2 regions of the Pseudomonas sp. 3296 genome follow, and region 2 is predicted to be linked to the other one. Evidence: riboswitches for the same ligand, from Rfam matches in the RefSeq annotation. Region 2 holds a riboswitch; the other holds the start of a gene.
What was found. A riboswitch is a leader RNA that binds a small molecule or an ion and turns the genes downstream of it on or off. The one in region 2 is predicted to bind cobalamin.

Region 1: linked by a shared signal. The riboswitch ahead of cobO (cob(I)yrinic acid a,c-diamide adenosyltransferase) and the one ahead of cobW (cobalamin biosynthesis protein CobW) in region 2 are both predicted to bind cobalamin.

What each region holds. Positions count from the first base shown of each region.
Region 1 is NZ_JAVDUY010000001.1:758,614-774,697, reverse strand. It holds gene purM (phosphoribosylformylglycinamidine cyclo-ligase) at 1-544, opposite strand, end outside; gene J2X66_RS03695 (DUF2066 domain-containing protein) at 927-1,988, shown strand; gene J2X66_RS03690 (AI-2E family transporter) at 2,027-3,100, shown strand; gene hda (DnaA regulatory inactivator Hda) at 3,331-4,035, shown strand; gene J2X66_RS03680 (C40 family peptidase) at 4,250-4,876, shown strand; gene J2X66_RS03675 (C40 family peptidase) at 5,042-5,578, shown strand; gene J2X66_RS03670 (sorbosone dehydrogenase family protein) at 5,691-7,004, opposite strand; gene J2X66_RS03665 (hypothetical protein) at 7,073-7,657, opposite strand; cobalamin riboswitch at 7,813-8,046, shown strand; gene cobO (cob(I)yrinic acid a,c-diamide adenosyltransferase) at 8,127-8,738, shown strand; gene J2X66_RS03655 (cobyrinate a,c-diamide synthase) at 8,735-10,117, shown strand; gene bluB (5,6-dimethylbenzimidazole synthase) at 10,114-10,764, shown strand; gene cbiB (adenosylcobinamide-phosphate synthase CbiB) at 10,761-11,669, shown strand; gene cobD (threonine-phosphate decarboxylase CobD) at 11,662-12,654, shown strand; gene J2X66_RS03635 (cobyric acid synthase) at 12,651-14,102, shown strand; gene cobU (bifunctional adenosylcobinamide kinase/adenosylcobinamide-phosphate guanylyltransferase) at 14,145-14,666, shown strand; gene cobT (nicotinate-nucleotide--dimethylbenzimidazole phosphoribosyltransferase) at 14,663-15,718, shown strand; gene cobC (alpha-ribazole phosphatase family protein) at 15,715-16,084, shown strand, end outside.
Region 2 is NZ_JAVDUY010000007.1:263,303-279,386, forward strand. It holds gene metH (methionine synthase) at 1-56, opposite strand, end outside; gene J2X66_RS20525 (fatty acid cis/trans isomerase) at 212-2,509, shown strand; gene nfuA (Fe-S biogenesis protein NfuA) at 2,625-3,209, shown strand; gene cobM (precorrin-4 C(11)-methyltransferase) at 3,307-4,053, opposite strand; gene J2X66_RS20540 (cobalamin biosynthesis protein) at 4,135-4,548, opposite strand; gene J2X66_RS20545 (CbtA family protein) at 4,545-5,252, opposite strand; gene J2X66_RS20550 (CbtB-domain containing protein) at 5,264-5,455, opposite strand; cobalamin riboswitch at 5,575-5,803, opposite strand; cobalamin riboswitch at 5,904-6,116, shown strand; gene cobW (cobalamin biosynthesis protein CobW) at 6,216-7,277, shown strand; gene cobN (cobaltochelatase subunit CobN) at 7,281-11,057, shown strand; gene J2X66_RS20565 (AAA family ATPase) at 11,144-12,142, shown strand; gene J2X66_RS20570 (VWA domain-containing protein) at 12,124-12,819, shown strand; gene J2X66_RS20575 (MBL fold metallo-hydrolase) at 12,864-13,931, opposite strand; gene J2X66_RS20580 (NADH:flavin oxidoreductase/NADH oxidase family protein) at 14,058-15,281, opposite strand; gene J2X66_RS20585 (MerR family transcriptional regulator) at 15,359-15,769, shown strand; gene J2X66_RS20590 (DUF2790 domain-containing protein) at 15,760-16,017, opposite strand.

The DNA.
Region 1 (16,084 bases), on a different contig from region 2:
GCAGGGCATCGCCGGCAGCGACTTTCGAACCGTCGATGATTTCTGATTTTTCCACGACGCCAACGCAGAAGCCGGCCAGGTCGTAGTCTTCGCCTTCGTACATGCCAGGCATTTCAGCGGTTTCGCCGCCGACCAGGGAGCAGCCGGACAGTTCGCAGCCCGCGCCGATGCCGGTCACGACCTGGGTCGCGGTTTCGACATTGAGCTTGCCGGTGGCGTAGTAGTCGAGGAAGAACAGCGGTTCAGCGCCGCAGACCACCAGGTCGTTCACGCACATGGCCACCAGGTCGATGCCGATGCTGTCGTGCTTGTTCAGGTTCAGGGCCAGGCGCAGCTTGGTGCCCACGCCGTCGGTGCCGGAAACCAGCACAGGCTGCTTGTAGCCAGCCGGGATTTCGCAGAGGGCGCCGAAACCGCCCAGGCCGCCCATGACTTCCGGGCGCGCAGTGCGCTTGGCGACGCTCTTGATGCGTTCGACCAATGCTTCACCGGCGTCGATGTCTACACCGGCGTCCTTGTAGCTCAGGGAGGGTTGCTTGCTCATGATCCAGGCCTTTAGGGGGGATTCAGGGGTAACGACCGAGTCCAGCGGGGACGCCGAATTCGACGGGGGCGATTGCCTCACGCGAAATTCGAGCCGCCCGGCTGTTGCCGGTCTGCGAAGGCGCGCGATTTTATCAGGCTTGAGGGGCAGCGGCCATCCTCACGCCGACGGCAGGGGCATATCCCATTAAAAAAATTGATATTGAGCGTATTAGCAGCGTCCTGCATGGCTGTATAAGGTATCGCTATTAACCGTCTATCGTTATGACAGTGCGAAAACTTATCGCGGCCGTGTGAATGTTTTGCGCAGGGATGTGGTCACAGCCCTGTTCGATCGTCTTCATGCGGTCTGTTCCAGCCGCTCTTGTCGTCAGGAATCTTCCATGCGTTTTCTTTCTAAATTTTTGTGTCTGAGCTGTTTTTCCCTTTTCAGCCTCGCGAGCCATGCCGAGAACGTGAAAGGTCTTTATCAGGTGCGCGAGCCTGTCACCAGTCAGTCGACCGAGGAACGTGATCAAGCGACCCAGCGGGCGCTGGACACGCTGGTGCTGCGCCTGACCGGCGATCCGAAGGCCGTGCAGAGCCCGGGGTTGGCGGCCTTGCGCAAAGATCCTCAGCAGATCATCAGTCAGTACGGCTTTGATGCCGGGCCGCCGGAAGTGTTGAAGGTCGATTTCGACCCGGCCACCACCGAGCAGGCGCTGCGTCGGGCGGGGTTGTCGTTGTGGGGCGTGAATCGGCCGTCGATCCTCGGCTGGTGGTTGAACGACTCCACCGAAGGTTCGAGCCTGGTGGGTGATGGTCAGGCCAGCGCGGCACCGCTGCGTCGTGCGGCGCAGCACCGTGGTTTGCCGTTGCGCTTGCCGCTGGCGGATTTGAGTGAGCAGTTGGTGGCGACCGCGCCGACGCTTGAAGGCGCGGATGCGACGCCGCTGCACAATGCCTCGGAACGTTACAACGCTGACGCCTTGCTCGCGGTGCATGCCAAGGAAGAGGGTGGACAGTGGCAGGCCAAGTGGAATTTGTGGTTGGGCGACAAGAAGGAAGCGGGCAGCGTGCAAGGCGCGGATCAAGCCGCCGTGGCCGATGCCGTGATGCTGGCGGTCAGCGAGCGACTGGCGCCGCGGTTCGTCGTCAAGGCCGGGGCTTCGAGCGAGCAATTGCTGGAAGTTCAGGGCATGAACCTGGAGCGCTACGCGGCGCTGGGGCGCTTGCTCGACCCATTTGGCGCGCGTCTGCAAAGTGTTGACGGTGATCGCATCCTTTATCGGGTGAACGGCAGCGCCGAGCAGTTGCGCTCGCAGTTGTCCCTGGCCAAGTTGCAGGAAGTGCCGGCCGGTGAGGCGCCTGCGCCCGTCTCCCCGGTTCAGCCGGTGGCGCAAGGTTCGACAACTGCCGTGGCGCCAGCCGTGGCACCGACGCCGCAGTTGCGATTCCGCTGGTAAGGTTTTCTTTCTTTATATAGATGCATATGGAGTGGTACATGGCCGATACGCGCCGTTGGTTCTGGTTGGGTGGAGTGGTTCTGCTCTGCGCGTTTGTCTGGCTGTTGCATCCGATCCTGACGCCATTTCTGGTGGCGCTGCTGCTGGCCTATCTGTTCGATCCGCTGGTGGATCGGCTGGAGAAGGCCGGGCTTTCAAGGACGTGGGGCGTGGTGGCGGTGTTTGCGCTGTTCACCCTGATTTTCACCACGCTGATGCTGGTGTTGGTGCCGCTGCTGGCCAGGCAGTTGTTTCGTTTATATGAGCTGGCACCACAGATGCTCGACTGGCTGCAGCACACCGCATTGCCGTGGGCACAATCGAAATTCGGGTTGTCCGAGGGCTTCTGGAAGTTCGACAAGCTCAAGGCTGCGATCAGTGAGCACATGGGCCAGACCAGCGACATTGTCGGAGTGGTGTTGAGTCAGGCCACGGCGTCCGGTCTTGCGTTGATTGGCTGGCTGGCGAATCTGGTATTGATCCCGGTGGTGAGTTTTTACCTGTTGCGGGACTGGGACCTGATGATGGCGAAGATCCGCAGCCTGCTGCCACGTGATCGCGAAGAACGCGTGGTCGAGCTCGCCGGTGAATGTCATGAAGTGCTCGGTGCGTTTGTACGTGGTCAATTACTGGTGATGGTGGCGCTGGGCGTGATCTATGCGTCGGGCCTGATGCTGGTCGGGTTGGAATTGGGACTGTTGATCGGCCTGATTGCCGGTTTGGCCGCGATCGTGCCGTATATGGGCTTCGTCATCGGGATAGGCGCGGCGCTGATTGCCGGTCTGTTTCAGTTCGGCGGCGACCTTTATCCAATGTTGGGTATTGTCGCGGTGTTCATGGTCGGGCAGGCACTCGAAGGGATGGTGCTGACGCCATTGTTGGTCGGGGACCGGATCGGCCTGCACCCGGTGGCGGTGATTTTCGCCATTCTGGCGGGCGGCGAGCTGTTCGGTTTCACCGGCGTGTTGCTGGCGTTGCCGGTGGCGGCCGTAATCATGGTGCTGGTGCGCCATGTGCATGATTTGTATAAAGATTCTGAGATGTACAGCGGTGAGGATGAGCCGCAGTTGTAAGGTCCGCTGAAAGGTCGTCGCGGCTAACCCGGATCATCGCCGGGTTGGCCTTCATCCCTCGCATGACTGTCACATGCACCGCCAACAAAACTGTCATAAAACCAGTGCGTTAACGCAAACCTTTGATTTTGCTTGTGGTCTGTCGCATTGTGCGACCAGCGTCACGGGTATAAACTTCGCAAACTTTACACAGAGGCCACTAACGGTTCCTTTGGAACTGTTCAGTCAGCATGAAACCGATTCAGCTGCCCCTAGGTGTGCGTCTGCGTGACGACGCTACCTTTATCAATTACTACCCAGGCGCCAATGCCGCTGCACTCGGCTATGTCGAGCGGCTATGCGAAGCCGACGCCGGGTGGACCGAAAGCCTGATTTATCTCTGGGGCAAGGACGGGGTAGGGCGTACGCACTTGTTGCAGGCGGCCTGCCTGCGCTTCGAGCAGTTGGGGGAGCCGGCGGTTTACCTGCCATTGGCCGAACTGCTGGACCGTGGCATCTCGATTCTCGATAACCTCGAACAATACGAACTGGTCTGTCTGGATGATTTGCAGGCGGTTGCCGGCCGGGCGGATTGGGAAGAGGCGCTGTTCCATCTGTTCAATCGCCTGCGCGATAGCGGTCGGCGCCTGCTGATCGCTGCGTCGACCTCGCCGCGTGAACTGCCGGTGAAGCTGGCGGACTTGAAATCGCGCTTGACCCTGGCCCTGATCTTTCAGATGCGGCCGCTCTCCGACGAAGACAAATTGCGTGCCTTGCAGTTGCGTGCGTCGCGTCGTGGCCTGCACCTGACCGATGAAGTCGGGCATTTTATTTTGACCCGCGGTACTCGCAGCATGAGTGCGCTGTTCGAACTGCTAGAGCGTCTCGATCAGGCCTCTCTTCAAGCTCAGCGCAAGCTGACCATTCCCTTCCTGAAAGAAACTCTAGGCTGGTAAAACCTAAGCCTGGCAGGGGTTTCGGCATATTTCAGGCGCCAGGAAATGCGCTTTCCTACAGGGTTGCAGGCGGCGCAAGTGTCTAAAGTGGGCTTAAGCGCTTAGATGTTAACGAGAAACCGATAAGTCACATAAAGTTCGATTGAATTTGCAAATGAGGATGATAGCGGGCATAGTCTCGACTTCTTTACAACTATCAGCCACGGTCGTGCCCATGCTAAAGCGCTTCGCACCCCTCGTGCCTCTCGCACTCGTCACCCTGTTGTTCGGTTGCGCTGCTCACTCTCCAGTGTCCCAGCAAGAGCAACAACAGCAGGTTAAAAATTCAGTTACCGCGCAATCCTCTTCCGTTCTTTTCCAGGAAGAGCTGGCTACCGATAAAGAACTGGCTGACTTTGCCGACGGCAAGTCGTACCAGCTTCCGGTTCTGGCCGACAGCATCCTCGAACGTGGCATGTCCCTGATCGGTACCCGTTACCGTTTCGGCGGTACCTCTGAAGCCGGTTTCGATTGCAGCGGCTTCATCGGTTATCTGTTCCGTGAAGAGGCGGGCATGAACCTGCCACGCTCCACTCGTGAAATGATCAACGTGGACGCACCCCTGGTAGCTCGCAGCGCGCTGAAGCCGGGCGACCTGCTGTTCTTCGCCACCAACGGTCGTCGTGGTCGCGTCAGTCACGCCGGGATCTACCTGGGTGACAACCAGTTCATTCACTCCAGCAGCCGCAAAAGCGGTGGTGTCCGGGTCGATAGCCTGGGCGACAGCTACTGGAGCAAAACCTTCATCGAGGCCAAGCGCGCTCTTGCAATGGCCCCGACCGTGGTCACCGCTCGCAAGTAAGCCCACAACTTGTAAGGTGAAGTTAAAGTCTTACTTGAACTTTGCCGCATAGCCGCTAGAATCCTGATCTAATATTGATGGCAAACCGCCTGCGTCCAACGCAGGCGGTTTTCTTTTCTGTCTTCCTGGCAGAAAAAGCCGCAGCCAGATCAGGATGTTCTGCTTATGACGATGTCGGCCCGCCTCGCACTCATGTTCTTCGCAGCGCTGCTCAGCGCCTGCGCCAGCCGCACACCGCCTCCTGCGCCGGTGGTTCGCGCGCCCATCGTCTTTGGTTCTTCTCAAGCATTCTCGCCCGAAGCGGAAGAGGTATTGTTCCGTGCGTTGGGGCTCGTGGGCACACCTTACCGCTGGGGCGGCAATACTCCCGATTCGGGATTCGATTGCAGTGGGCTGATCGGTTACGTCTATCGGGATGCCGCTGGCATTTCCCTGCCGCGCACCACGCGCGAAATGATCAGCATGCAAGCGGCCAGCGTGGGCAAGGAAGGTTTGCAAACCGGTGACCTGATTTTCTTCGCCACTAATGGCGGCTCTCAGGTCAGCCATGCCGGGATTTACGTCGGCGAAGGGCGCTTCGTTCATGCCCCAGCCACGGGCGGCACGGTAAAGCTCGACAGTCTGTCCAAGGCTTATTGGCAGAAGGCGTACCTGAGCGCCAAGCGCGTTCTGCAGCCTGAGCACCTGGCACGTAATCCCTGATACACAGCTGTCCTCCTGGAGTGAGCCTGCTCGCGATAGCGGTGAGTCAGTCAACATCGACGTGACAGATCCAGCGCTATCGCGAGCAGGCTCACTCCTACAAGGGTTGCGGTTATTTTGCGGCAGACACCCGCCACACCTTGTTGCCGACATCGTCCGCCACCAGCAAGGCTCCCTGCTGATCAATCACTACGCCCACCGGCCGGCCCATGGCGTCCTCGTCTTTATTGAGGAATCCGGTCAGCACATCCACCGGTTGCCCGGTCGGTTTGCCACCCGAAAACGGCACGAAAATCACCTTATAGCCACTATGCGGATTTCGGTTCCACGAGCCGTGCTGGCCGATGAAGGCGCCTTCCTTGAATTGCGCGGGCAAGGTGTTGCCTTCAGCGAACGTCAGGCCCAGCGAAGCGGTGTGCGGGCCGACCGCGTAGTCCGGTGCAATGGCCTTGGCCACCAGGTCCGGGTTTTGCGGTTCGACGCGAATGTCGACGTGCTGGCCGTAATAGCTGAATGGCCAGCCGTAGAACGCGCCATCCTTGACCGAAGTAATGTAGTCCGGCACCAGGTCGCTGCCGATCTCGTCGCGCTCGTTGACTGCGGTCCACAGCGCGCCGCTGCGAGGCTCCCAAGCCAGGCCGTTGGGGTTGCGAATGCCTGAGGCGAATATCCGGTGATTACCGGTGGCGCGGTCCACTTCCCAGATCGCCGCGCGGCCTTCTTCCTTGTCCAGGCCGTTTTCACCGACGTTGCTGTTTGAGCCCACCGTGACGTACAGCTTGCTGCCATCCTTGCTGGCGATGACGTTTTTGGTCCAGTGATGATTCAGCGTTCCCCCCGGCAGATCGACCACCTTGATCGGCGGCGACTTGATCGCGGTGTCACCGGTTTCATAGTGAAAACGCAACAAGCGATCAGTGTCGGCCACGTACAGGTCATTGCCGACCAGCGTCATGCCAAACGGCGAGTTGAGATTTTCCAGGAACACCGTGCGGGTTTCGGCGATACCGTCATGGTCCTTGTCGCGCAGTAGCGTGATGCGATTCGGGCTGGGGACGGCGGCGCCCGCGCGGCCCATGGTTTTCTTCATGACCCAGCCACGAATCCCCTTGCCGTCATCGGGTTTGGGGGGCGCGTTGGTTTCGGCCGCCAGCACGTCGCCGTTGGGCAGTACGTAGAGCCAGCGTGGGTGATCGAGGCCTTCAGCGAAGGCCGCCACTTGGGTGCCGGCGGTAGCGATGGGTTTCGCGCCGTCCGGCCAGCCGATCGCGGGGGCGATGTTCACCGTCGGGATCAGGGTTTTATTCGGTTCGGGCAACTTGGGTGACGGGCCGGTGCCGTCGGAGACTTGCAGACTGGAGGTTTCACCACAGGCGGCAAGCCCTCCGGCGAGCACGATGACGAGAACGAGCGGGGGCTTGCGCATACTGGTCTTCCCTATGAATGCAGTGTCTTAATTCATAGAGAAGATAAACAGAGCGATGGTTCAACCGGTCAGCCGCGAGCTTCCTTGAGCAGCACCGCAATGCCGGGGTGATAGTTGCCGGCTTCATTGCGCAATTTGCGGTAGGCGTAAGGGAAGTACCAGGCCACGGCGCAGCAGTGTTCCTTTTGCAGGTCGTCGACCATGTCCTGAAGTTCTTCGGGGGTCGCGCTCTGCTGGGCTTTTTGCGGAGCCACGAACAGGCAGCCGAGTTTCAGGTCACTGGCGTAGCTGATGCGTTTGGCATCGCTGGTGATGTCTTGCAGCGCCTGGGTCAGGTTCAGGCTGTTGACCTTGGGCCAGCGTTGAGTGGCCTGAAAGTAGGCGCGCTCTTCAGCAGTCGCTATAAACAGATCGGCACGGGCATTGCGCTCGCCTTCTTCGTTCTGTTTACGCGTCGTTGTATTTTGCAGAGTGACCATTTCCGCCATCCACGCAGCAGCATTGAGCAGGCCAAGGTTAGCCCTTTCGTCATGCCAGTAAGGCGCTTCGTTATCGCCGCGAACCGAGTTGTAGCGGTCGATACAGTCAAACCAGCGTTCCAGCACCGGTCGCAGGAATTCCAGCTTCGGATTGCTGATAATCATGCCTTGCATGTTGCCCACCCTTGTAATTGTGTTGTTGGGTTTGTGGCTCTTTGATATCACTGCTGACCGTGTGGTGCAAGATTGGCATCAGTAAATTGAGCGGCGGCAGTATATCGCTCGCCGGGGCTTTGTCTTTATTTGACGCTCCACCCCCAACCCTCTAACCTTCGCGGCTTGTTTCAGGTGCTCTGTGGCGGTGGTCGACAGAGTGAAACAGGGAAGCCGGTGAGTGACTATCGTCAAGCGACGAAACGTTACGATCCCGGCGCTGCCCCCGCAACGGTAAATGAGTGAAGACTGCGCCTTGAGCCACTGTGTCGAAGCCGACATGGGAAGGCGCGCAGTCCGGCCAAAGCCGCTCATGAGCCCGGAGACCGGCCTGATTCATCCAGCGGCATCACGGTGGGCGATGCCAGGCTTCTTGCCGTCTATTCTTGTGCCTGCCCGCCGTTATCCAGCCTCAACGGAGAGCTCCCCCATGACCGATACCCCTGATCGTGACGAACGCCATTTGGCGCGCATGCAGCGCAAAAAAGCCGTGATCGACGAACGCATTGCCAATTCCCCGAACGAGTGCGGCCTGTTGCTGGTGCTGACCGGCAACGGCAAAGGCAAAAGCAGTTCGGCGTTCGGCATGCTCGCTCGCTCCATGGGCCACGGCATGCAGTGCGGTGTGGTGCAATTCATCAAGGGCCGTAACAGCACCGGCGAGGAACTGTTCTTCCGTCGCTTCCCGGAGCAAGTGCGTTTCCATGTCATGGGCGAGGGCTTCACCTGGGAAACCCAGGACCGCCAGCGTGACATTGCCGCCGCCGAAGCCGCCTGGGCGGTGTCCCGTGAATTGCTCAACGATCCGTCCATTGGCCTGGTGGTGCTGGATGAGTTGAACATCGCCCTCAAGCACGGCTACCTCGACCTCGATCAGGTGCTCAGCGATTTGCAGGCGCGCCCGCCGATGCAGCACGTGGTGGTGACCGGTCGCGGCGCCAAGCCGGAAATGATCGAGCTCGCCGACACCGTCACCGAAATGGGCGTGATCAAGCACGCGTTCCAGGCCGGGATCAAAGCGCAAAAGGGCGTCGAGTTGTGAGTGAGCCTCGTCATTGCCCGGCGGTACTGATTGCCGCGCCGGCCTCCGGTCAGGGCAAGACCACCGTCACCGCCGCGCTGGCCCGTTTGCATCGCAATCAGGGGCGCAAGGTGCGCGTATTTAAATGCGGCCCGGACTTTCTCGACCCGATGATTCTCGAGCGCGCCAGCGGTGCGCCGGTGTATCAACTGGACATGTGGATGGTCGGCGAGCAGGAGAGTCGTCGACTGTTGTGGGAAGCCGCCGCTGAAGCCGACTTGATCATCATCGAGGGCGTCATGGGCTTGTTCGATGGCACGCCATCCAGCGCCGATCTGGCGCGGCACTTTGGTGTGCCGGTGCTCGCGGTGATCGACGGCACCGCCATGGCGCAGACCTTCGGTGCGCTGGCGTTGGGCCTGGCCAAGTATCAGCCGGACTTGCCGTTTGCCGGCGTGTTGGCCAATCGCGTCGGCACGCTGCGTCATGCGCAACTGCTCGAAGGCAGCCTCACCGAAGGCTTGCGCTGGTACGGCGCGTTGTCACGGGAAACCGGAATCGAATTGCCGAGCCGTCATCTGGGCCTGGTTCAGGCCAGTGAGCTGAATGACCTCGATCTGCGCCTGGATGCGGCGGCCGATGCGTTGGCCAACAGTTGCGAGGTGGCGCTACCACCTGCGGTGGAATTTGCCGCCCCGGATGTGATCCCTGCCGAGCCGTTGCTCGCGGGTGTACGAATTGCCGTGGCCCGTGATGAAGCGTTTGCGTTCACCTACGGCGCGAGCCTGGATTTGCTGCGAGCCATGGGCGCCGAGTTGCGGTTTTTCTCACCGATTCGTGACAGCCGAATTCCAGAGGCAGACAGCTTGTATCTGCCGGGCGGTTATCCGGAATTGCACCATGTAGCACTGTCGCAGAACACCACGATGCTCGACGCGATACGGGCACATCATGCGGCCGGTAAACCACTGTTGGCCGAGTGTGGCGGTATGTTGTATTTGCTCGAATCGCTGACGGATGTCGACGGCACTCGCGCCGAACTGGTGGGTTTGCTCAAAGGCGACGCAGTGATGCAAAAGCGTCTGGCGGCGTTGGCGTTGCAAGCGGTGGAATTGCCGGAAGGTTCGTTGCGCGGGCACACGTATCACCATTCGCTGACCAGTACCGAGCTTGAGCCGATTGCGCGTGGCCTGAGCCCGAATGGCGGGCGCGGGGCGGAGGCGGTTTATCGTGAGGGGCGGATGACGGCTTCTTATGTGCACTTTTATTTTCCGTCCAATCCATCGGCGGTTGCCGCGCTGTTCGTGCCTGATCATCAGGACGCCATCGCGAGCAGGCCCACTCCTGCATTGGATCACCTCAACCCTGTGGGAGCGAGCTTGCTCGCGAAGAGGCCATGACTGACAACGCATTCTCCGAAGCCGAACGCGCAGCGGTCTACCGCGCCATCGGCGAGCGCCGCGACATGCGTCACTTCAGCGGCGGCACGGTCGAGCCCGAGCTGTTGCGACGCCTGCTCGAAGCCGCGCACCAGGCGCCGAGCGTCGGCCTGATGCAGCCCTGGCGTTTCATTCGCATCAGCGACCGAGCCCTGCGCGGCAAGATCCAGTCGCTGGTGGAGGAGGAACGCATCCGTACCGCCAAAGCCCTCGGCGAGCGCACCGACGAATTCATGAAGCTCAAGGTCGAAGGCATCAACGACTGCGCCGAGGTGCTGGTCGCCGCGCTGATGGATGATCGCGAGCGTCACATCTTTGGCCGTCGCACCTTGCCGGAAATGGACATGGCCTCGTTGTCCTGCGCGATCCAGAACCTCTGGCTGGCCTCCCGCGCCGAAGGTCTGGGCATGGGCTGGGTGTCGCTGTTCGAGCCGCAAGCGCTGGCGGACCTGCTGGGTTTGCCGGCCGGGGCCAAGCCGTTGGCGGTTCTTTGTCTGGGAGCGGTCAAGGAATTCTACCCGGCGCCGATGCTGGTACTCGAAGGCTGGGCGCAAGCGCGTCCACTCAGTGAGTTGCTGTACGAAAATTATTGGGGAGTGAGTCAATGAGCGTGGCGTTATTGAGTGTCGCCGCAGTGGCGCTGGACGCGCTGCTGGGTGAGCCCAAACGCTGGCATCCGCTGGTGGCGTTCGGTCGTTTTGCCGAGCGCATCGAGCAACGTTTCAATGGGGAAGGGCGCGGCTGGCGCAGCCATGGTGTCACCGCGTGGGTGATGGTGGTCGTGCCGCTGACCTTGCTCGCCACGGCATTGTCCTGGGCGCCTTATGTCGGTTGGGTTGTCGAGATCCTCGCACTGTACTGCGCCCTCGGCATGCGCAGCCTCGGCGAACATATTGAGCCGGTGGCCAAAGCGCTGCGCAGTGATGACCTGGACGAGGCGCGCAAGCGTGTCGGTTATCTGGTCAGTCGCCAGACCAGCGAACTGGATAAAACCGAAGTCGCCCGCGCGGCCACCGAGTCGGTGCTGGAGAACGGCAGCGATGCAGTGTTCGCCGCACTGTTCTGGTTTGCCGTGGCCGGCGCGCCCGGCGTGGTGCTTTACCGATTGAGCAACACGTTGGATGCGATGTGGGGTTATCGCAACGAACGCTTCGAACGTTTCGGCTGGGCCGCGGCGAAGATCGACGACGTCCTCAATTACATTCCTGCACGGCTGGTGGCGTTGACCTACGCGCTGCTGGGAAAAACCCGCCTGGCGTTGAAATGCTGGCGGACCCAAGGCCCGACCTGGGACAGCCCGAATGCGGGCCCGGTGATGGCGGCAGGCGCCGGTGCATTGGGCGTCGAGTTGGGCGGGGCGGCGATTTATCACGGCGAACTGCATCAGCGTCCGCAACTGGGCGAAGGTGTGCCGGCGGATGCCGACTCCATTGATCGCGGCTGGCAATTGGTCCAGCGCGGGGTATGGTTATGGTTGCTGATTCTCTGCGTGGGGGCTGAATTCTATGCTTGAGCACGGTGGCCGGTTGCGCAAGGCGGCGCTCCAATACGGCATTGCAGAAGCTGATTGGCTCGACCTGTCCAGCGGCCTGGCGCCCTGGCCATTTCCGGTCCCGGACATCCCGCTGCGCGCCTGGGCGCGCTTGCCGGAAACCGATGACGGCCTGGAGCAGGCGGCCTGCGACTATTACAACGCGGCACAAGTGCTGCCGGTGGCCGGTTCGCAAATGGCCATCCAGTTGCTGCCGCGCTTGCGCCGTGCCGGCAAGGTCGGCGTGCTGTCGCCGTGTTATGCCGAGCACGCCGAAGCCTGGCGGCGCTGCGGCTACATCGTGCGTGAAGTGCTGGAGCAGGAAGTCGACTTCTTTATCGACAGCCTCGACGTGCTGGTGGTGGTCAACCCGAACAACCCGACCGGGCTGAGCCTGACCCCAAGCCGCCTGCTCGACTGGCACACCCGCCTGGCCTCGCGCGGTGGTTGGCTGGTGGTGGACGAGGCGTTCATGGACAACACGCCGCAACTGAGTGTGGCGCCGTTTACCCATCTGGTCGGCTTGATCGTGTTGCGTTCGTTCGGCAAGTTTTTTGGTCTGGCCGGCGTACGGCTGGGTTTCGTGCTGGCGGAGCGCAAGCTGCTCAAACTGCTCGCCGAGCAAGTCGGGCCGTGGGCGGTCAGTGGGCCGACCCGAGCGATTGGTCAGGCCTGTCTTCGAGACACCGAAGGTCACGTTCGCCAACGTGAGCGCAGTGAAGAAGCCAGTGAGCGTCTGGCACGATTGCTTGAGCGGTTCGGGTTCAAGCCACAGGGCGGATGCGCCTTGTTCCAGTGGCTCATCATTGATCAAGCCGAGCAACTGCACGAGTTCATGGCCCGGCAAGGCATTTTGCTGCGCCTGTTCTCACATAACAGCAGCCTGCGATTTGGCCTGCCCGCCGATGAAACCGACTGGACACGCCTGACGCAAGCCTTTGAAACCTATGCCAAGGAAGCCCAATGAGCACATTGATGGTGCAGGGCACCACGTCCGACGCCGGTAAAAGCACACTGGTGACGGCGTTGTGTCGCTGGGTGGTGCGCCAGGGTGTTCGTGTCGTGCCGTTCAAGCCGCAGAACATGGCGCTCAACAGCGCGGTGACGGCGGGCGGTGGTGAGATCGGTCGCGCGCAAGCCGTGCAAGCCCAGGCCGCGAACCTTGAACCCCATACCGACATGAACCCGGTGCTGCTCAAGCCCAACAGCGACACCGGTGCCCAAGTGATCATTCACGGGCGCGCGGTCACGACCATGAACGCCGTCGCCTATCACGACTACAAAGCCATCGCCATGCAAGCGGTGCTGGCCTCTCACGAACGCTTGAGCGCGGCGTATCCGGTGGTGATGGTCGAAGGCGCGGGCTCACCCGCCGAGATCAATCTGCGGGCCGGCGATATCGCCAACATGGGCTTTGCCGAAGCGGTGGATTGCCCGGTGGTGTTGATCGCCGACATCAATCGCGGTGGGGTTTTCGCGCATTTGGTGGGCACGCTGGAATTGCTGTCGCCGACCGAACAGGCGCGGATCAAAGGTTTCATCATCAATCGTTTTCGTGGCGACATCGCCTTGCTGCAGCCTGGTCTCGATTGGCTTGAAGAACGCACCGGTAAACCGGTGATCGGCGTTCTACCGTACGTGATGGACTTGCATCTGGAAGCCGAAGACGGCATCGATCAGCGCCAGACCGACAAGGCCGACCAGGTGCTCAAAGTCGTGGTGCCGGTGCTGCCGCGCATCAGCAATCACACCGATTTCGATCCGCTGCGTTTGCATCCACAAGTCGATCTGCAATTCATCGGCCCTGGCCAGGCGATCCCGCCGGCCGATCTGATCATTCTTCCCGGCTCGAAAAGTGTACGCAGCGACCTCGCGTATCTGCGGGCCAATGGCTGGGATTCGGCGATCAGTCGTCATCTGCGCTACGGCGGCAAAGTCCTCGGGATTTGCGGCGGTTTGCAAATGCTGGGCGAGCACGTACACGACCCGTTGGGCCTGGAGGGTGCACCGGGTTCAAGCGCAGGTCTGGGGTTGCTGGCGTTTGAAACGCAGCTCGAAGAAGAGAAGCAATTGCGCAATGTGCGCGGTCGTCTGGCGCTGGAAGATGCGGCTGTCAGCGGCTACGAAATTCATGCCGGCGTGACCACCGGGCCGGCGCTGGAAAACGCCGCTGTGCAGTTGGACGATGGTCGCTGCGATGGCGCGCAAAGTGTGGATGGGCAAATTTTCGTCACGTACCTGCATGGCTTGTTTGAATCGCCGGCGGCGTGCAGTGCATTGCTGCGCTGGGCTGGGTTGCAGGATGTGCAGGAGGTCGATTACCACGCGTTGCGCGAGCGGGATATCGAACGGCTGGCGGATCTGGTGGAACAGCATCTGGATACCCGGTTGTTGCGTCAGCTCTGCGGTATTTAGGGTGGTTTTGCTGGCCTCTTCGCACATTTATAGGATGTCACCATGCTCCAACTAATCCTCGGCGGCGCCCGCTCCGGCAAAAGTCGACTGGCCGAAAAACTCGCCACCGACAGCCAACTGGCCGTGACCTACATCGCCACCAGCCAACCGCTGGACGGCGAAATGAACGACCGCGTCGCTCATCACCGCGCCCGTCGTCCCGCCGAATGGGCATTGATCGAAGAACCGGTCGAACTCGCCCGCGCCCTGCGTGAAACCGCCAGCGCCGACCGTTGCCTGCTGGTGGATTGCCTTACGCTGTGGATGACCAATCTGCTGATGCTCGACGACGCCGGACGTCTGAACGCTGAACGCGAAGCCCTGCTGGACTGCCTGGCCGCGTTGCCGGGTGAAATCATTTTTGTCAGCAACGAGACCGGAATGGGTGTCGTGCCGCTGGGCGAATTGACTCGCCGCTATGTCGATGAAGCCGGTTGGCTGCATCAAGCCTTGGCCGAGCGCTGCCAACGTGTCGTCCTGACCGTCGCCGGCCTGCCCCTGACTTTGAAAGGAACTGCGTTATGACTCAATCCTGGTGGTTGAACCCGTGCAAGCCGATTGATGCGCAAACCCTCGAACAGGCGCAGGCGCGTCAGCAGCAACTGACCAAACCGGCCGGTTCCCTCGGTCGACTGGAATCGGTGGCGGTGCAACTGGCCGGGTTGCAGGGGCAGGTCAAGCCGAGCCTGGAGCACCTGTGGATCGCGATTTTTGCCGGTGATCACGGTGTCGTGGCCGAAGGTGTGTCGGCGTTTCCTCAGGAAGTCACCGGGCAAATGCTGCACAACTTCGTCACCGGCGGCGCGGCGATAAGCGTGCTGGCGCGGCAGTTGGGCGCTTCCCTTGAAGTGGTGGATCTGGGCACGGTGACCCCGACCTTGAATCTGCCGGGCGTGCGCCACTTGAACATTGGCCCCGGTACGGCGAATTTCGTAAAAGGTCCGGCCATGACGGCGGCCCAGGGCGAACTCGCCCTGCAGGCCGGTCGCGACAGTGTGCAGCGTGCCATCGCGGCCGGGGCGCAGATGTTCATCGGCGGTGAAATGGGCATCGGCAACACCACCGCCGCCAGTGCATTGGCCTGTGCCTTGCTCGATTGTCCGGTGGTGCATCTGACCGGGCCGGGTACCGGGCTGGATGCAGCGGGTGTCAGCCACAAGGCTCAGGTCATCGAGCGGGCGTTGGCGCTGCACGATGCTCAGCACGGGGACGCGTTGCAGACATTGTTCAATCTCGGTGGTTTTGAAATTGCCGCGCTGGTGGGTGCCTATCTGGCGTGTGCGCAGGAAGGTGTGGCGGTGCTGGTCGACGGGTTTATTTGCAGCGTCGCGGCAGTGGTGGCGGTGCGCTTGAATCCTGAATGCCGCGCGTGGCTGCTGTTCGGCCATCGCGGTGCCGAGCCGGGGCATCGTCATGTGCTGGAAACCCTGAACGCGGAGCCGTTGCTGGACCTTGGTTTGCGACTGGGCGAGGGCAGCGGTGCCGCGTTGGCCGTGCCGTTGTTGCGACTGGCCTGCGACCTTCACGGGCAGATGGCAACCTTCGCCGAAGCGGCGGTTGCGGACCGTCCGGCATGACGTTGCACCTGGACCTGTTGCGCCATGGCGAGACCGAGCTCGGTGGCGGATTGCGCGGCAGTCTCGATGATGCGCTGACCGAAAAAGGCTGGGCGCAGATGCGCGCGGCGGTGATCGAACAGGGGCCGTGGGACCGGTTGGTCAGTTCGCCGTTGCAGCGTTGTGCGCGCTTCGCCGAGGAGCTCGGTGTGCAACTGGGTTTGCCGGTGCAGTTGGACAAAGACCTGCAAGAACTGCACTTCGGTGCCTGGGAAGGGCAGAGCGCAGCGGCGTTGATGGACACCGATGCCGAGGCATTGGGGCTGTTCTGGGCTGATCCCTATTCGTTTACGCCGCCGGGCGGCGAGCGGGTGGCAGACTTTTCCG
Region 2 (16,084 bases):
ATGCGCTCTTTGAGGGCGTGCTTGAGAGCTTGAAGGCGAACACTGCGATCGGACATTTGGACTACTCGGAAAGACCATGACGAAGGGACGGGATCATAGCAAACCTGTGCGCTTTTAGAGCATTACCCGGTTTTGCATGAATATCGTTCATGTTGGTGGGGAGGGTTGACCGGTAGAATCGCCGCGATTTTTCATGATTGGGACCAGGGATATGTCGTATCGCGTCATCACCAGCATTTTCATGCTGCTTTTAAGCTGGGGCGCCGCGGCGCAAGGTCCGGCCATGGCCTCTGCGATTTCCTACAGCCGTGACATCCAACCGATCTTTACCGAAAAGTGCGTCGCTTGCCATGCGTGCAACGATGCACCCTGCCAGCTCAATCTGGGCAGTGGCGAAGGGGCTGCGCGTGGCGCCACGAAAGTCACGGTCTACGACGGCGACCGCAGCACCGCTGCGGCACCGACCCGGCTGTTTTACGACGCGTTCGGCAAGCACGCCTGGCAGCAGAAGGGCTTCTATCCGATGCTTGACGCCCAGGGCAGTCAGGCCGCGTTGATGGCACGGATGCTGGAACTGGGCCACAAAACCCCATTGCAACCCAACATCAAATTACCGCAAGACATCGTTCTCGGTCTGAACCGGGAAAACATGTGCGCCATGCCGGCAGAGTTCGACAGTTACGCCAGTTCCCATCCCAAGGAGGGCATGCCGCTGGCGGTCACCGGCTTGACCGATCAGCAATATCAGACGCTGCAGCGCTGGCTGGCGTCAGGTGCGCCGATCGATGAGGTGGGGCTGGTGCCAAGCGCAAAAGAAGCACAGGAGGTGGTGCAATGGGAAAATCTGCTCAACGCGCCCGGTTCCCGGCAAAGCCTGGTGGCGCGCTGGTTGTTCGAACACTGGTTTCTTGCGCATATCTACTTCAAGGACGGCGAACCCGGGCACTTCTTCCAGTGGGTGCGTTCGCGCACGCCCACCGGCCAGCCGATTGACCTGATCAACACCCGGCGCCCGAATGACGACCCGGGCACTCAGGTGTATTACCGCCTGTGGCCGGTGCAGGGCGTGATTGTGCAAAAGACTCACATCACCTATCCGTTGAGTGCGGCGAAGATGGCGCGGGTCAAAAGTCTGTTCTATAGCGGCGATTGGCAGGTCAACGCCTCGCCAGGTTACGGACCTGAACGGCGGGCCAATCCGTTCGCTACCTTCGAGGCGATCCCGGCGCAGGCGCGCTACCAGTTCATGCTGGATAACGCCGAATACTTCGTACGCACCTTTATTCGTGGCCCGGTCTGCCGTGGCCAGATTGCCACGGACGTGATCCGCGATAACTTCTGGGCGCTGTTCCAGGCCCCTGAACACGACCTCTATATCATCGATCCCAACTACCGCGGCCAGGCGACGCCGTTGCTCGCCATGCCGGGCCAAAACGATGATGTCGGCAGTGTCTTGAGCCTGTGGCATGACTACCGCGACAAGCGAAACGAGTACGAAGCACTGCGCCGGGACAGCTACGCCGAAGCACCGGCACCGAGCTGGTCGGCCTTGTGGGCAGGGAATGACAACGCGCTGCTGAGCATCTTCCGGCACTTTGACAGTGCATCGGTGAATAAAGGCCTGATCGGCGATGTGCCGCAAACGATCTGGCTGTTCGACTTCCCGTTGCTGGAGCGCACCTATTATCAACTGGCGGTGAACTTCGACGTGTTCGGCAACGTTTCTCACCAGGCCCAGACCCGTTTGTACTTCGACCTTATCCGTAACGGCGCCGAGCAGAACTTCCTGCGTCTGATGCCAGCGGACTCCCGGGACGCCTACCTTGACGATTGGTACCAGAACAGCGGCAAGTTCAAGATGTGGCTGGACTATGAGTCCATCGATGACGACAAACCGACTGCGTTGAAACTCGACGAGAAGGACCCCAAGCGCGACTTCGCCCAACAGTTGCTGGCCCGTTACGGCGAACTCAATACCACCCCCGACCCGATCAACCGCTGCGACGGCGCCTATTGCTCGCGACCGAACATCGACCCGGCCTTGCAGGGCGCCGAACAGGCCTTGAGTCGCCTGACATCGAGGCCGGCGGCGGGCTTGAAAGTCATCGACCAGTTGCCGGAAGCGACGATGTTGCGCATCGAAACGACGAGCGGCAAGCGCGAGGTCTACAGCCTGCTGCGCAACCGTGCGCACAGCAACGTGGCGTTCCTGTTGGGTGAGTCATTGCGCTACCAGCCGGGGCTGGACACATTGACGATTTTCCCGGGCGTACTCAGCAGCTACCCGAATTTCATATTCAATATCCCGGCCGACCAGGTGCCGGCTTTCGTCGATGCAATGGAAAACGCCAAGGATGATGACGGCTTCGAGAAAATCGTCGAACGTTGGGGAATTCGGCGCAGTCATCCGCAATTCTGGTTCTATTTCCACGACCTTAACCGCTACGTTCACGAGACCGACCCGGTGGAAGAGGGTGTGCTGGATATGAACCGCTACCAAAACCTCTGAATTCCACCGCGTCCCCCTGTAGGAGTGAATGGAGTTTCTTTCCCGACAAAAATACTAGGACTTTGTGCGGCGCGTTGATTGGCGTAAACTGCGCCCAAGCCTGCGAGGAGTTTCCATGACCGCTATAACCATTACCGACGCCGCCCATGATTACCTGGCTGACCTGCTCTCCAAGCAGAACACCCCGGGTATCGGTATCCGCGTCTTTATCACCCAGCCTGGCACCCAGTACGCCGAAACCTGCATTGCCTACTGCAAGCCGGGCGAAGAAAAACCTGAAGACACGGCGCTGGGGCTCAAAAGCTTCACCGCTTACATTGACTCGTTCAGCGAAGCCTTCCTGGACGATGCGGTGGTCGACTACGCCACTGACCGCATGGGCGGCCAGCTGACCATCAAGGCGCCAAACGCCAAAGTACCGATGGTCAACGCCGACAGCCCGGTCAACGAGCGCATCAATTACTACCTGCAAACCGAGATCAACCCGGGGCTGGCGAGCCACGGCGGTCAGGTCAGCCTGATCGATGTCGTTGAAGACGGCATTGCCGTGCTCAAATTCGGTGGCGGTTGCCAGGGCTGCGGCCAGGCGGACGTGACCCTGAAGGAAGGCATCGAGCGCACGTTGCTTGAGCGTATTCCTGAGCTCAAGGGTGTGCGTGACGTGACTGACCACACGCAGAAAGAAAACGCCTACTACTAAGGTGTTCGCTGCGACATGAAAAACGGCGCCCCGTGAGCGCCGTTTTTTTACGGGTGAAATTCAGTGGCCCCATCGCGAGCTTGCTCGCGATGGGGCCCTATGGGCGATAGAGATGCGCATGCCCCGCACGATACAGCGACGACTCGCTGAACTGATCACTCCCCAACACCCGTCCCACCAGAATCAAAGCCGTGCGCCGAAACCCTTTGGCCTCGACCTTTGCGGCAATATCCTGGAGCGTACCCACCACCCAATCCTGATCCGGCCACGTCGCCCGGTGGATCACCGCAATCGGGCAGTCCGCGCCGTAATGCGGCAGCAGCTCAGCGAGGATTTTCTCCAGATGATTCACGCCCAAATGAATGGCCATGGTCGCCCCATGCTGCGCCAGGCTGCCCAGTTCCTCGCCCGGCGGCATGGCGGTCTTGTCGGCGTAGCGGGTCAGAATCACGCTTTGCGAGATGTCCGGCAAGGTCAGTTCAGCCCCTAAAAGCGCTGCACACGCCGCAGTCGCCGTCACGCCAGGAATGATTTCAAACGGAATGTCGAGTTCACGCAGGTAGCGAATCTGCTCGCCAATCGCGCCATACAGACCCGGATCGCCGGAATGCACCCGCGCCACGTCCTGACCGTTGGCGTGGGCGGTTTTGATCAGATCAATGATCTGTTCCAGGTGCAATTCGGCGCTGTTGACCACCTGTTCGGCGCGATGGCCTTCCAGCACGGCTGCCGGCACGAGTGAGCCTGCATAGATGATCACCGGGCAGCTGCGAATCAGCCGTTGGCCTTTGACCGTGATCAGTTCCGGGTCGCCGGGTCCCGCGCCAATAAAGTAGACGGTCATCGTCGTTTCCTGTGAAAAAAGAGGCCGGGCAACGCTTCAGATGAAGATTGCTCATGATCGAATGCGCGATTATCGGGGATTTTATGCAGCGCCAGCCAATGCCAGGGTTGCTTGCGCGTATTTTTGTCGGCAGATCAGCAGTTTTACCGGAGCCTGAACCAGCTGTTCGGCCAGTGCCAGGGCGGCACTTTCCGCTACGCCGTAGCAGCCGGTGCGTTCGAACGCGATGTCGGAACGATGGCTGAGGCTGGTGTGGTATCCAGCCAATTGTTCACTGCTGAAGAACATCAACGGCAGTGCGAGTTGTTCCGCAAGTTCGATCAGGCCAGGCTCATCGCGCTTCAGGTCAATGCTGGCGAGTGCCTTTATCTCATGAAGCCCGATTTGATGAGCCTGTAGCGCCTGATCCAGCAATGCCCGCAGCGTGCTGGCGGGGCAGCCGCGCTGGCAGCCCAGGCCGACCACTAGCGTCGGCGCTGTGCTGGCCTCAGTCATGCGTGGTATTGGCCATCGCTTTTGCGGCGGAACAACCAGGCGCTGATCAGGCCCAGGGCCAGCCAGAACGCTACGTTGGTCAACTGCGAAGCGATGTTGAATTGAGCTTCCAGGGCTTGCGGCGCGAGCATCGAATGCACTTCCGGTTGTGGCGCGCCAATCACGTGCGGAACGGCCAAAATCGCCACGCCCAGCACTTTCATCAGCCAGTGACGGCCGAAAACGATCAACGCAATGCCGACAGCGGTTGAAGCGGCAGTGCCGATCCACCAGATTTGCCGTTGCGCCAGATCTGCAGCAACGGTGCCCGGCAGTTCAGGCGGCAGGCCCAGGGTCGGTGCGAGGACGAACGTTGCATAACCGGCCAGACCCCAGAGCAGGCCTTGAGACGTTTTGGTCGGTGCGCGCAGAGTGTAGAGGCCGGCGAGCATCAGGGCGAAACCCACGGCCACCACCAGATTGCCGCCAGTGGTCGACAGCACGCGCTGCCAGCCGTCTTGCGGCTCCCAGGATTCGGCGTCGTGGGTGTGCGCGGCCATGGCGCCATCGGCGTGTTTATGGGGTTGAACCACTGCCGGCTCGGCTTTCTCGTAGGTTTCCGCTTGAAGAATCAGCGGTGCGACCCAGAAGCTTTGCAGCAAGGTCAGCAGCAGGGCGGCCAGCAGCCCCGTGAACCCTGCGGTTTGCGCAATACGCTTGATCATCTCGTCAGCTCTCAATGGCACGGAAACGCAGCGCTGTGACGGGTATCGTGCGCGGCATTGTGCACCGCTTCGATGTGCGAGAAACCGGCGAAATACACAAGGCAAGCGCCCAGGATCGACGCACAGATGGCGGCGGTCAGGCGTTGAGTCAGGGTGGAAGTGGTGCTGGTCGTTGTGTGGCCGGTGCTGCTGATGATCGACATGGCGCATCCCTCTGGTCTGTCAGCGGGTGAATAGAGCGCATGGAAAACCCCTGCGAGCCGGGCGCGCAGACGTTCAAACAGCGCCCGCCCACCGCGGGTTTGTTGTTCAGTGACCGTAACGGTCACTTTGTGTTGCGGGCCGGTCTCCGGGCTCACGAGGGGCGCTGGCTTTCGCCTTGACCTGCAAGCATCACCTTCCCATGCCGAACTGCTGGCACAGTGGATTTGATGCTTCGCTCGCTTACCGTTGCGGGGGCAGCACCGGACTGACATGGCTTTGAGTAAAGCACATGATTCACCGGTTTCCCGTTTCACCCTATGAAGGGCACCCGTAACAAGATGCGTAGGAGAGCATGGGCGGGGGATTCGCGTCAATTGGCAAGGGTTCTCAACTCGCGATAGCGTCCTATTGGCCGCTACAAGACATTGACCCGCCCCAGCCCGATGCGTAGCCTTGCGCTTTCGAGGTTCTTCGGCGTTTGCCGAAGCTAAGAAGGGAACGCGGTCAATGCCGCGGCTGCCCCCGCAACTGTGAACGGTTCAGTTTCTGCCATGCCACTGCATGCGCCAGCCATGGCGCGAGCGGGAAGGCGCAGCAACCGCCAGTCAAACGACTGGCCAGCCGTCAGCCAGGAGACCTGCCTCGACACAGATTCTGACTTTCAACCGGGCGGGGTGATCCGGTGGCGAAATCTTCCGCGCAGCGTGTGCTGCTGCGGTCGTCGTCCCGTATGCCCGCCACCTTGCCAAAGGGCATCCGATGAAAACACTGGCCAAACTCCCCGTCACCATCGTTACCGGCTTCCTCGGCTCGGGCAAAACCACCTTGCTGCGGCACATGCTCGACAACGCCCAAGGCCGTCGCATTGCGGTGATCGTCAACGAGTTCGGCGAGCTGGGCATTGACGGCGAAATCCTCAAGCAGTGCTCCATCGGCTGTACCGAAGAAGAAGCCAACGGTCGTGTCTATGAGCTGGCCAACGGTTGCCTGTGCTGCACCGTTCAGGAAGAATTCTTCCCGGTGATGCGTGAACTGGTGGCCCGTCGCGGCGATCTCGATCACATCCTTATCGAAACCTCGGGCCTGGCCCTGCCAAAGCCGCTGGTCCAGGCCTTCCAATGGCCGGAAATCCGCAACGCCTGCACCGTTGACGCAGTGATCACCGTGGTCGACAGCCCGGCCGTGGCCGCAGGCACCTTCGCCGCGTTCCCGGATCAAGTGGACGCCCAGCGCAAACTCGACCCGAACCTGGACCACGAATCGCCGCTGCACGAATTGTTCGCCGACCAACTGGCCAGCGCCGACCTGGTGATCCTCAACAAGGCCGACCTGATCAGCCCTGAAGACCTGGACCGCGTACGCCTCGAAGTCGCCGAAGAACTGCCGCCTGCGGTAAAAGTCATCGAGGCCAGCAGCGGTCGTGTCCCACTGGAAGTATTGATTGGCCTCGGCGCCGGCTCCGAAGAACACATCGATAGCCGTCACAGTCACCACGATCATCACCACGAAGGTGAAGATGATCACGACCACGACGCATTTGACTCGATCTCCATTGAGCTGCCGCAAGCCGACGAAAGCCTGCTGATGGACGCCCTGACTCAACTGGTGGTCAAGCACGGGATCCTGCGCGTCAAAGGTTTCGCGGCAATCCCGAACAAACCAATGCGCTTGCTGATTCAGGGGGTGGGCACGCGTTTCGACAAGCACTTCGACCGCCAGTGGGGAGCCGAGGAAGGGCGCACCACGCGCCTGGTTTTGATCGGCCAGGAACTGGACGCCGCCGAACTCGAAGCGCAATTGCGCGCCGCGCTCAGCGTTTAAGTCATGCACCTGCTCAGGACCCAGCCCGGCGGTTTCGTGTCGGATGACAACATCGCCGACCTTGGACAAACCCCCGCCGAACTGGTGATCCTGTGCAGCGGCGATTCCAGCCTGGCGCTGCTGGCCGAAGCCGCGCAGCAACTGCCCGACGACTACCCGAGCGTACGTTTGGCCAACCCGATGCAGGTGCAGAATCACGCCTCGGTCGATTTGTATGTCGATGAAGTGCTGCGCCACGCCAAGGTGATCCTGATCTCGCTGCACGGCGGCATTGCCTATTGGCGTTATGGCGTCGAGCGGCTGGTGCAATTGTCCGAGCGGGGCGTGCAGCTGATTCTGGTGCCGGGCGATGATCGGCCGGACCCGGAACTCAGTGACTTGAGCACCGTCGCTGCCGAAGACCGTGACCGGCTCTGGCAATTTTTGCGTCAGGGCGGCATGGGCAATGCCCTGGATTTTTTCCGCTGCCTCGCGAATCGCTGGCTGGACCGCGAGTACACCTGGGCCGAGCCGCAAGTCCTGCCGCGCACAGCGATTTACCACCCACAAAAAAGTCCCGCTGAACTGAGCGATTGGCAGGCCGACTGGCAGCCCGATCAACCGGTGGCGGCGGTGCTGTTTTACCGCTCGCATTTGCAAGCGGCCAATACCGCTTTCATCGATGTTTTCTGCCAGCGTTTGCAAGCGGCCGGGCTAAACCCTTTGCCGATTGCCGTGGCCAGTTTGAAGGAGCCCGGCTGCCTGACGGTGGTCGAGGATTGGCTGGATGAAGTCGAGGCGGGGGTGATTCTGAACACCACCGGTTTCGCCCAATCCAGCCCCGAAGCGCCGCACTTGCGACCGTTTCGCCGCAACATTGCGGTGATCCAGGCGATTTGCGCCCAGGACAACGAGCCCGGTTGGCGCGCCAGCGAGCAGGGCCTCGGCCCGCGCGACCTGGCGATGCACATTGCGCTGCCGGAACTGGACGGTCGGATCATCAGCCGCCCGATCAGCTTCAAGGACCTGGCGTGGCGCAGCGAGCGCAGTCAGTCGGACGTGGTGTGTTATCGACCGCAACCGGAACGCATGGATTTCGTCGCCGAACTGGCGCGACGCTGGATCGATCTGGCGCGGGTGCCGAGCCGCGAAAAACGCATTGCCCTGATTCTCGCCAACTACCCGACCCGCGATGGGCGGATCGGCAATGGAGTCGGCCTCGACACGCCAGCCGCTGCGTTGAACATCCTGCGTGCGCTGCATCAGGAAGGTTATCCGTTGCCGGCCGAGTTACCGGACAGCGGCACTGCGTTGATCCAGCAATTGCTTGGCGGCGTCAGCAACGACCTCGATACCCTCGACCAGCGTCCGTGTCATCAAAGCCTCGCGCTGGACGAATACCAGCGCATGTTCGACGCCTTGCCCGAGGCCAATCGCCAGGCCGTGCTGGAACGCTGGGGCACGCCCGAAAACGACCCGATGTACCGTGGCGAGCGGATGATGATTGCCGGCCTGCGTTTTGGCCTGACCTTCGTCGGTATTCAACCGGCACGCGGTTATCAGGTGGACCCGAGCGCGGTGTATCACGACCCGGACCTGGTGCCGCCCCACGGTTATCTGGCGTTCTACTTCTGGCTGCGCAACACCTATGGCGCCCACGGCGTGATTCATGTCGGCAAACACGGCAACCTCGAATGGCTGCCGGGCAAAGGCGTCGGGCTCTCGGAAAGCTGCTGGCCGGATGCACTGCTCGGGCCGCTGCCGAACATCTACCCGTTTATCGTCAACGATCCGGGCGAGGGCGCGCAGGCCAAGCGCCGCACCCAAGCGGTGATCATCGACCACCTGATGCCGCCGCTGACCCGCGCTGAAACCTACGGCCCACTGCGCAACCTTGAGCTGCTGGCCGACGAGTATTACGAGGCGCAACTGCTCGATCCGCGCCGCGCCCGTGAATTGCAGCGCGACATCTTGCAACTGGTGCGCGACACGCATATTGATCGCGAGCTGCAACTGGACGAAAAACTCGACAGCGATGCTGATGCGGCGATCTGGTTGCCGCGGCTGGACACGTATTTGTGCGATTTGAAGGAGTCGCAGATTCGCGATGGCTTGCACATCTTTGGCGAATCACCGACAGGGCGGTTGCGCATCGACACCTTGCTGGCTTTGCTGCGGATTCCGCGTGGCGATGGGCGTGGCGCGCAATCGAGTTTGCTGCGGGCATTGGCCAAGGCGTTCGAGTTGGGTTTCGATCCACTGGATTGTGCGTTGGCCGAGCCTTGGAGCGGGCCGCGTCCCATTGAACTGCAAACCTTCACCGATGAAGCCTGGCGCACGACGGGGGATACCCGTGAACGCCTGGAATTGTTCGCCGCTCAACTCATTACCCAAACGTTGTCGACCGAACCCGGACCTTGTAGGAGTGAGCCTGGTTGGGCGGAAGTGCACGCCATCCTCGACAATTTGTGCGAAGTCGTCGCCCCACGCCTCGACGCCTGCGGCCCAGCCGAAATGCGCGGTCTGCTCGACGCCTTGAACGGCCGCTTCGTCCCCGCCGGCCCGAGCGGTGCACCCAGTCGCGGTCGCCTGGACGTGCTGCCAACCGGGCGCAATTTCTATTCGGTCGACGTGCGCAACCTGCCCACCACCACTGCGTGGCGCATCGGTTTCCAGTCCGCCAACCTGATCCTCGAACGACACCTGCAAGACCATGGCGATCATCTGCGCCAGCTCGGCCTGTCAGTGTGGGGCACCGCGACCATGCGCACCGGCGGCGACGACATTGCCCAAGCCATGGCGCTGATGGGCGTGCGCCCGGTCTGGGCCACGGGCAGTCAGCGCGTCGATGATTTCGAAATCCTGCCGCTGAGCTTGCTCGACCGTCCACGTGTGGACGTGACCTTGCGCGTTTCCGGGTTCTTCCGCGATGCGTTTGCCAACCTGATCCGTCTGTTCGATGCGGCGGTGCGAGCGGTCGCAGCGCTGGATGAACCCGACGACCTCAATCCCTTGGCTGCCAAAGTGCGCGCCGAGCGTGAAGCGCTGATGCAATCGGGCCTGGATGAAGACGCCGCGAACCGTCAGGCCGGTTGGCGAATTTTTGGTGCCAAGCCCGGTGCCTACGGCGCCGGTGTGCAGGGCGCCATCGACGGGCGACTGTGGCAAAGCCGTGACGACCTGGCCGAGGTTTACCTGAATTGGGGCGGCTATGCTTACGGCGGCTCCGACGAAGGCACCGCCGCCCGTGAACAATTCGCCCAGCGCTTGAGTCAGGTGCAAGCGGTGCTGCAAAACCAGGACAACCGTGAGCACGACTTGCTCGATTCCAACGACTATTACCAGTTCCAGGGCGGCATGCTTGCTGCCGTGGAAAGCCTCAGCGGTGAAACAGCGGCCAGTTACCACGGCGATCACAGTCAGCCGGATCTGCCGAAGATCCGCACGTTGAAAGAAGAACTGAACCGGGTGATCCGCTCCCGGGCGGCCAACCCAAAGTGGATCGACGGGGTCAAGCGTCACGGCTACAAAGGCGCGTTTGAACTGGCGGCGACGGTCGATAACCTGTTTGCCTTCGACGCAACGACGCAGCTAATTGATGATCACCAGTACGCGTTGCTGGCCGACGCTTATTTGCTCGACCCGGCGACTCGGGAGTTTGTTCGCGAACACAATCCGCACGCCTTGCGCGACATGACCGAACGGATGCTGGAAGCGCAGCAGCGGGGGATGTGGAAGGCGCCGGGCGAGTACCGCGAGGCCCTGGAAAACCTGTTGCTGGATATAGAAGAAGACAGTTGATGCACCGCAAATCCCTGTGGGAGCGAGCAAGCTCGCTCCCACAGGTTCAAGGTTCACCTGCCACCGACCATGACCGAGTATTGAAGATGACCGACACCCCGCATTTCCCCTTATCCGCCGTGGTCGGCGCCGACGACTTGAAGCTCGCCCTGTACCTGACCGCCATCGACCCGAAAATCGGCGGTGTGCTGATCGAAGGCCCGCGCGGCATGGCCAAATCCACTCTGGCCCGGGGCCTCGCGGACCTGCTGGCCAGCGGTCAGTTCGTCACCTTGCCGCTGGGCGCCACGGAAGAACGTCTGGTCGGCACCCTCGACCTCGATGCCGCGCTGAGCGACGGGCGTGCGCAATTCTCTCCCGGCGTACTGGCGAAGGCCGATGGTGGCGTGCTCTACGTCGATGAGGTCAACCTGCTGCCCGACCACCTCGTGGACCTGTTGCTCGATGTCGCCGCCAGCGGCACCAACCTGATCGAGCGTGATGGTATTTCCCATCGGCATTCCGCGAAGTTTGTGCTGATCGGCACGATGAACCCGGAAGAAGGCGAGCTGCGCCCGCAATTGCTCGATCGCTTTGGCCTGAACGTCGCGCTCAGCGGCCACACCGCACCGATCGAGCGGGGGCAAATCATCCGTCGGCGTCTCGATTTTGACAGCGATCCGCAGCACTTTTGCGCGCAGTGGGAACACCAACAGCAGTCGCTGCGCGAACGGTGCGAGAAGGCCCGCAGCCTTTTGCCGAGCATCCCCCTCGACGATCAAGCGTTGGCGCTGATCACTGAGCGCTGCTTTGCTGCCGGCGTCGATGGCTTGCGCGCAGACCTGGTGTGGCTGCGTGCCGCTCGCGCCCACGCCGCATGGCGCGGTGCGAATGCGATCACCGAAACCGATATCGACGCTGTCGCCGAGTTCGCCTTGCGCCATCGCCGCCGTGAGCAATCACCGCCGACACAGCAACACACTCAGTCGCCATCCCCGCAACAGTCCGCCCCGAGCGAAGGCCAGGGTCAATGGGGTGAAATGCCCGCCCAGGCGCTCCCGGTTGGCGCCCGCCGTGAAGTGCCGAGTTGGCCAAAAAAGCCCTAGGCATTCGCCCTCGATCTGACGCGGGGGCGAATGCCAAACCCCGCGCAGGACGGCTGGACAACGGCAAACAGGGCAAACGCCATGCCGCACGCAGCGGCTCGATCAACTGGCCCGGCACCTTGCTCAAGGGGCGGCCACGTCAGCGCAGCGATGTGCTGTTTCACCTGCGAACTCGAAGCGCTCATGAACTGTGGCTGGTGATTGTCGATGCCTCGGCCTCGACGAGGCGTCATCAGGCGTTGTGCGATGCCAAGGGTTTACTGGCGCAGCTATTTGACGATGCCTACCGTCAGCGTGCGCGGTTGGCGTTGTTGACGGCCAGCGGCAATGTGCCGAAATGGCAGGTGCAAGGCTTGAAAGCGTCCAGCGGTTTGCGGAACTGGCTTGATGGGTTGGGCGCAAGCGGTGGCACGCCGCTGTTGGCGGCGCTTGGTGAGGCGGGGCGTTGGTTGGCGATTCGGAAAAAGCGCTTCCCGGCGGAGCAGCAGCGTGTGCTGCTGGTCACGGATGGTCGATTGAAGGAGTGGTCTAATCTGCCAGCACTGAATTGCCCCATGTTGCTGGTGGATATTGAAAGAGGCCCGATTCGGTTATGCCGGTCCAAGCAGTTGGCAAGTGATTTATGCGCCACTTACCTGCATATCGATGCCTTTGCTCCACCTGGAACAATGAGTTGATCGACACCACTGATACGTTATCAGTGGTGCGACAGTCCGCAGAACTAAATAAAGTTAATTAGTCCTTTCAGAACAACACCGCTGGTTTGGCTCTTGATCACTGCACTTTTCTTTATGACTTCGTTGGTGTAGTAGCATTCGACTCTGTGTCGATCGAGCAAGTCAATCACTTCATTGTGCGGATGGGGGTCATTGGATGTGCCAAACTTCCGATTGTTGTGACTGATAATTGCATGTTTAGGCTTGATCGCGAGCATCGTGCTGTTGGAAAGATTTTCTCGACTTCCGTGATGCGGCACTTTCAGGAAAGTGGCAGATATGTCCGTACGCTCCTCAATCAGTCGCTCGAAGACAGAATTATCGGCGTCGCCTGTAAATAACCAATTACCGCTTGAATGCCGGTGTTTGAATACAACGCTGGCTCGATTCGAATTTAGCTTGATGTGCCGAGAAACATAGTAGTCTATGTTCGATTTTGAAGCGCCGGCTAGTGAGTCAAGGAGCGTGATGAAGAACAAATGCACGAATCTTCGCGCCAAAAAACCATACTCCAACTCGCTTTCGACATCGTCCTGCAAAACCAGCGGTGAGACATAATTGATTATTTCGTCTTCAGGAAGGTCTATTCCATAATCTTCCGAGAGAATAGTAAGCGCTTGTTCTATTGACGTGTCGGCGGTACGGAGGTCGCGGAAAATTTCTTCGGGGTGACGAGGTGGGTTCAATATTGTTGCGTGGGTGCACAAAGTATCTCCTTGTGCGACCAGTTGCGGGCGTAACTTGCTGATTAACTTCCAGTTTGGTTGTTTCAGCTTTTCACTTGTGTGTCTTTTTAGATAGCCATATATTTTTGTTATTTCCGGAAGATAATAAGGGATGTAAGTTTGGAGTATGTTGATTTTCTTTGATTTTAATAGTCGTGGTACCCCGCCGATATGGTCTTCGTGCGAGTGGGTGATCAGTAACCGATAAACACCGGGACTCAGAATGCTTTCGATATTGGCCTTGGCGGGACCTGTGTCTATCAGAAGCTGCGGATCGCCTAAATCACAACCTTGTCCCGGATTCAGAATAAAGGCGTCGCCTTGACCTACGTTAATAACGGTTAGCATTGTAAACACTCGACTTCCATGGCTGATGATGCGCCTCGTCTTCCGGATTTGAATCGGGAATGCAGAGTATCGTCCCGGACGGGCGCCGAAACGATACTAATATGCCATCATCGTGTCTAGCTTAGGTTATTTACCCATCGCCTGCCGGTACTGCCGCGTACGCCGGCCAATGTACAACCGATCAAGAATCAACGCCCACACCGCTGACACCTGCGGGCGAGGCTTGCGCCCGCGACTCAATCGATGCAGCTGAAACTTCACCACTGCCATGTTCGCCAGTGCGGCCAACGGTTTGCGCTTCCACAGGATCGGCGGCAATTGCGGATGGCTGTCGCGGCCTTCGCGCCAGTGTTTGACCAACTGCGGTTCAACCGCCAGTGCCGTACCGATACCCGCCATGGCGATGCCGCTGTCTAGCACCTGCTCGACGATGGCCAGGCGCCGAATGCCGCCCGTCACCATCACCGGCATCTGCGCGACGCAGGCCAGTTCACCGGCCATTTCCAGAAAGTAGGCTTCGCGCGCCAACGTGCGGCCATCGCGGGCCTCGCCTTGCATGGCCGGGGCTTCGTAACTGCCGCCGGAAAGTTCGAGCAGATCGATGCTTTGTTCGTTGAGCCACACAATCACTTGGCGAGCATCGTCGGCGTCAAATCCGCCCCTCTGGAAGTCCGCAGAGTTGAGTTTCACCGACACGCAAAACTGCGGTGAGACGACGCGGCGAACGGCGCGGACCACGTCCAGCAACAAGCGCGCGCGGTTCTCCAGTGAGCCGCCCCAATGGTCGGTGCGGCGATTGGTCAACGGCGAGAGGAACTGGCTGATCAGGTAACCGTGTGCCGCATGAACCTGCACGCCCGTGAACCCGGCGTTTTCCGCGAGGGCCGCGCTGGTAGCGAAGCGTGCGATCACTTCGGCGATATCGTCTTCGGACATCGGTTTGGGCTCGGCGAACATCTTGGAAAACGCACCCAGGTCCAACGCAACGGCGGACGGTGCCCAGGCTTGTTGACCGAGGTTGGCCATGGTCTGGCGGCCGGGATGATTGAGCTGCATCCAGAACTGCGCGCCACCGGAACGCCCGATCGCCGCCCACTGACGAAAGCGCTGCAGATCGCGTTCATCTTCCAGCACGACGCCACCGGGGCCGGTCATGGCGCGGCGGTCGATCATCACATTGCCAGTCAGCAACAGTCCGGCTTCGCCCTCAGCCCAGGCCTGATACAGCTGAAGCAATGCGCCTGACGGTGCTTGCCTGGTGTCGGCGAGATTTTCTTCCATGGCGGCTTTGGCAATACGATTGCCGACGGTCTGGCCGTTGGGCAGATTCAACGCTTGGAAGGGCGACATGCTTGACTCCTCATCAGTGAAGAGTAGAGGCTAAGCTTAAAGTTAACTTTAATGTCAAGCAGGCAAATGAGGCCGGGATGAAGATTGGTGAATTGGCGCAGTTGAGCGGATTGAATGCATCGCGCATTCGCTTTTACGAGTCTCAGGGATTGATTCGTCAGGTAGAGCGTTCGGCCAACGGCTACCGGCGCTATCCCGCACAAGTCCTGCAAACACTGATGATCATCCAGTGCGCGCAGCAGGCCGGGTTCAGCCTTGAAGAGCTGAAGCAATTGTTGCCGGATACGGTGACGGGCGAGTTCAAGCACGAAGAATTATTGGCGGGGCTGCTGCGCAAGGTCGAGCAGATCGAACAGATGCAACTTCACCTGGCGCAGAGCAAGGCGAAGTTGCTGGGGGTGATTGAAGGCATCCAGGCAAGGCCCGAAGGGATAGCCTGCGAGGCGAATGCCGAGCGGGTGATGGCGTCGCTCAAACATCAATTCTGATCGATGCACGAATCACCGAATGCCTGGTAGCGCAGGATGTGGGTAGCGCCCATCGTGTCGACGTAGGTCATCTCCCGTGGGCCAATGCCGCAATAGTCGCCGCGGGTGATATTGACGACCTTGGCGATATTCAACGGTGTCGAATAGCTGTAGTCCTCGACATTCGAGGTGCTGGCGGTGGCGGCAGACGCAGCGGCGGCAGTGCCGCTGAGGGCAATCAGAAACAGCGCGGACAGGAGGCTTTTCATGGCGGTGCTCTCGTGGTGGCTACTGAACGATTTCAGTGGCAGTACGACGAGCCCGGTCAGGGTTTAT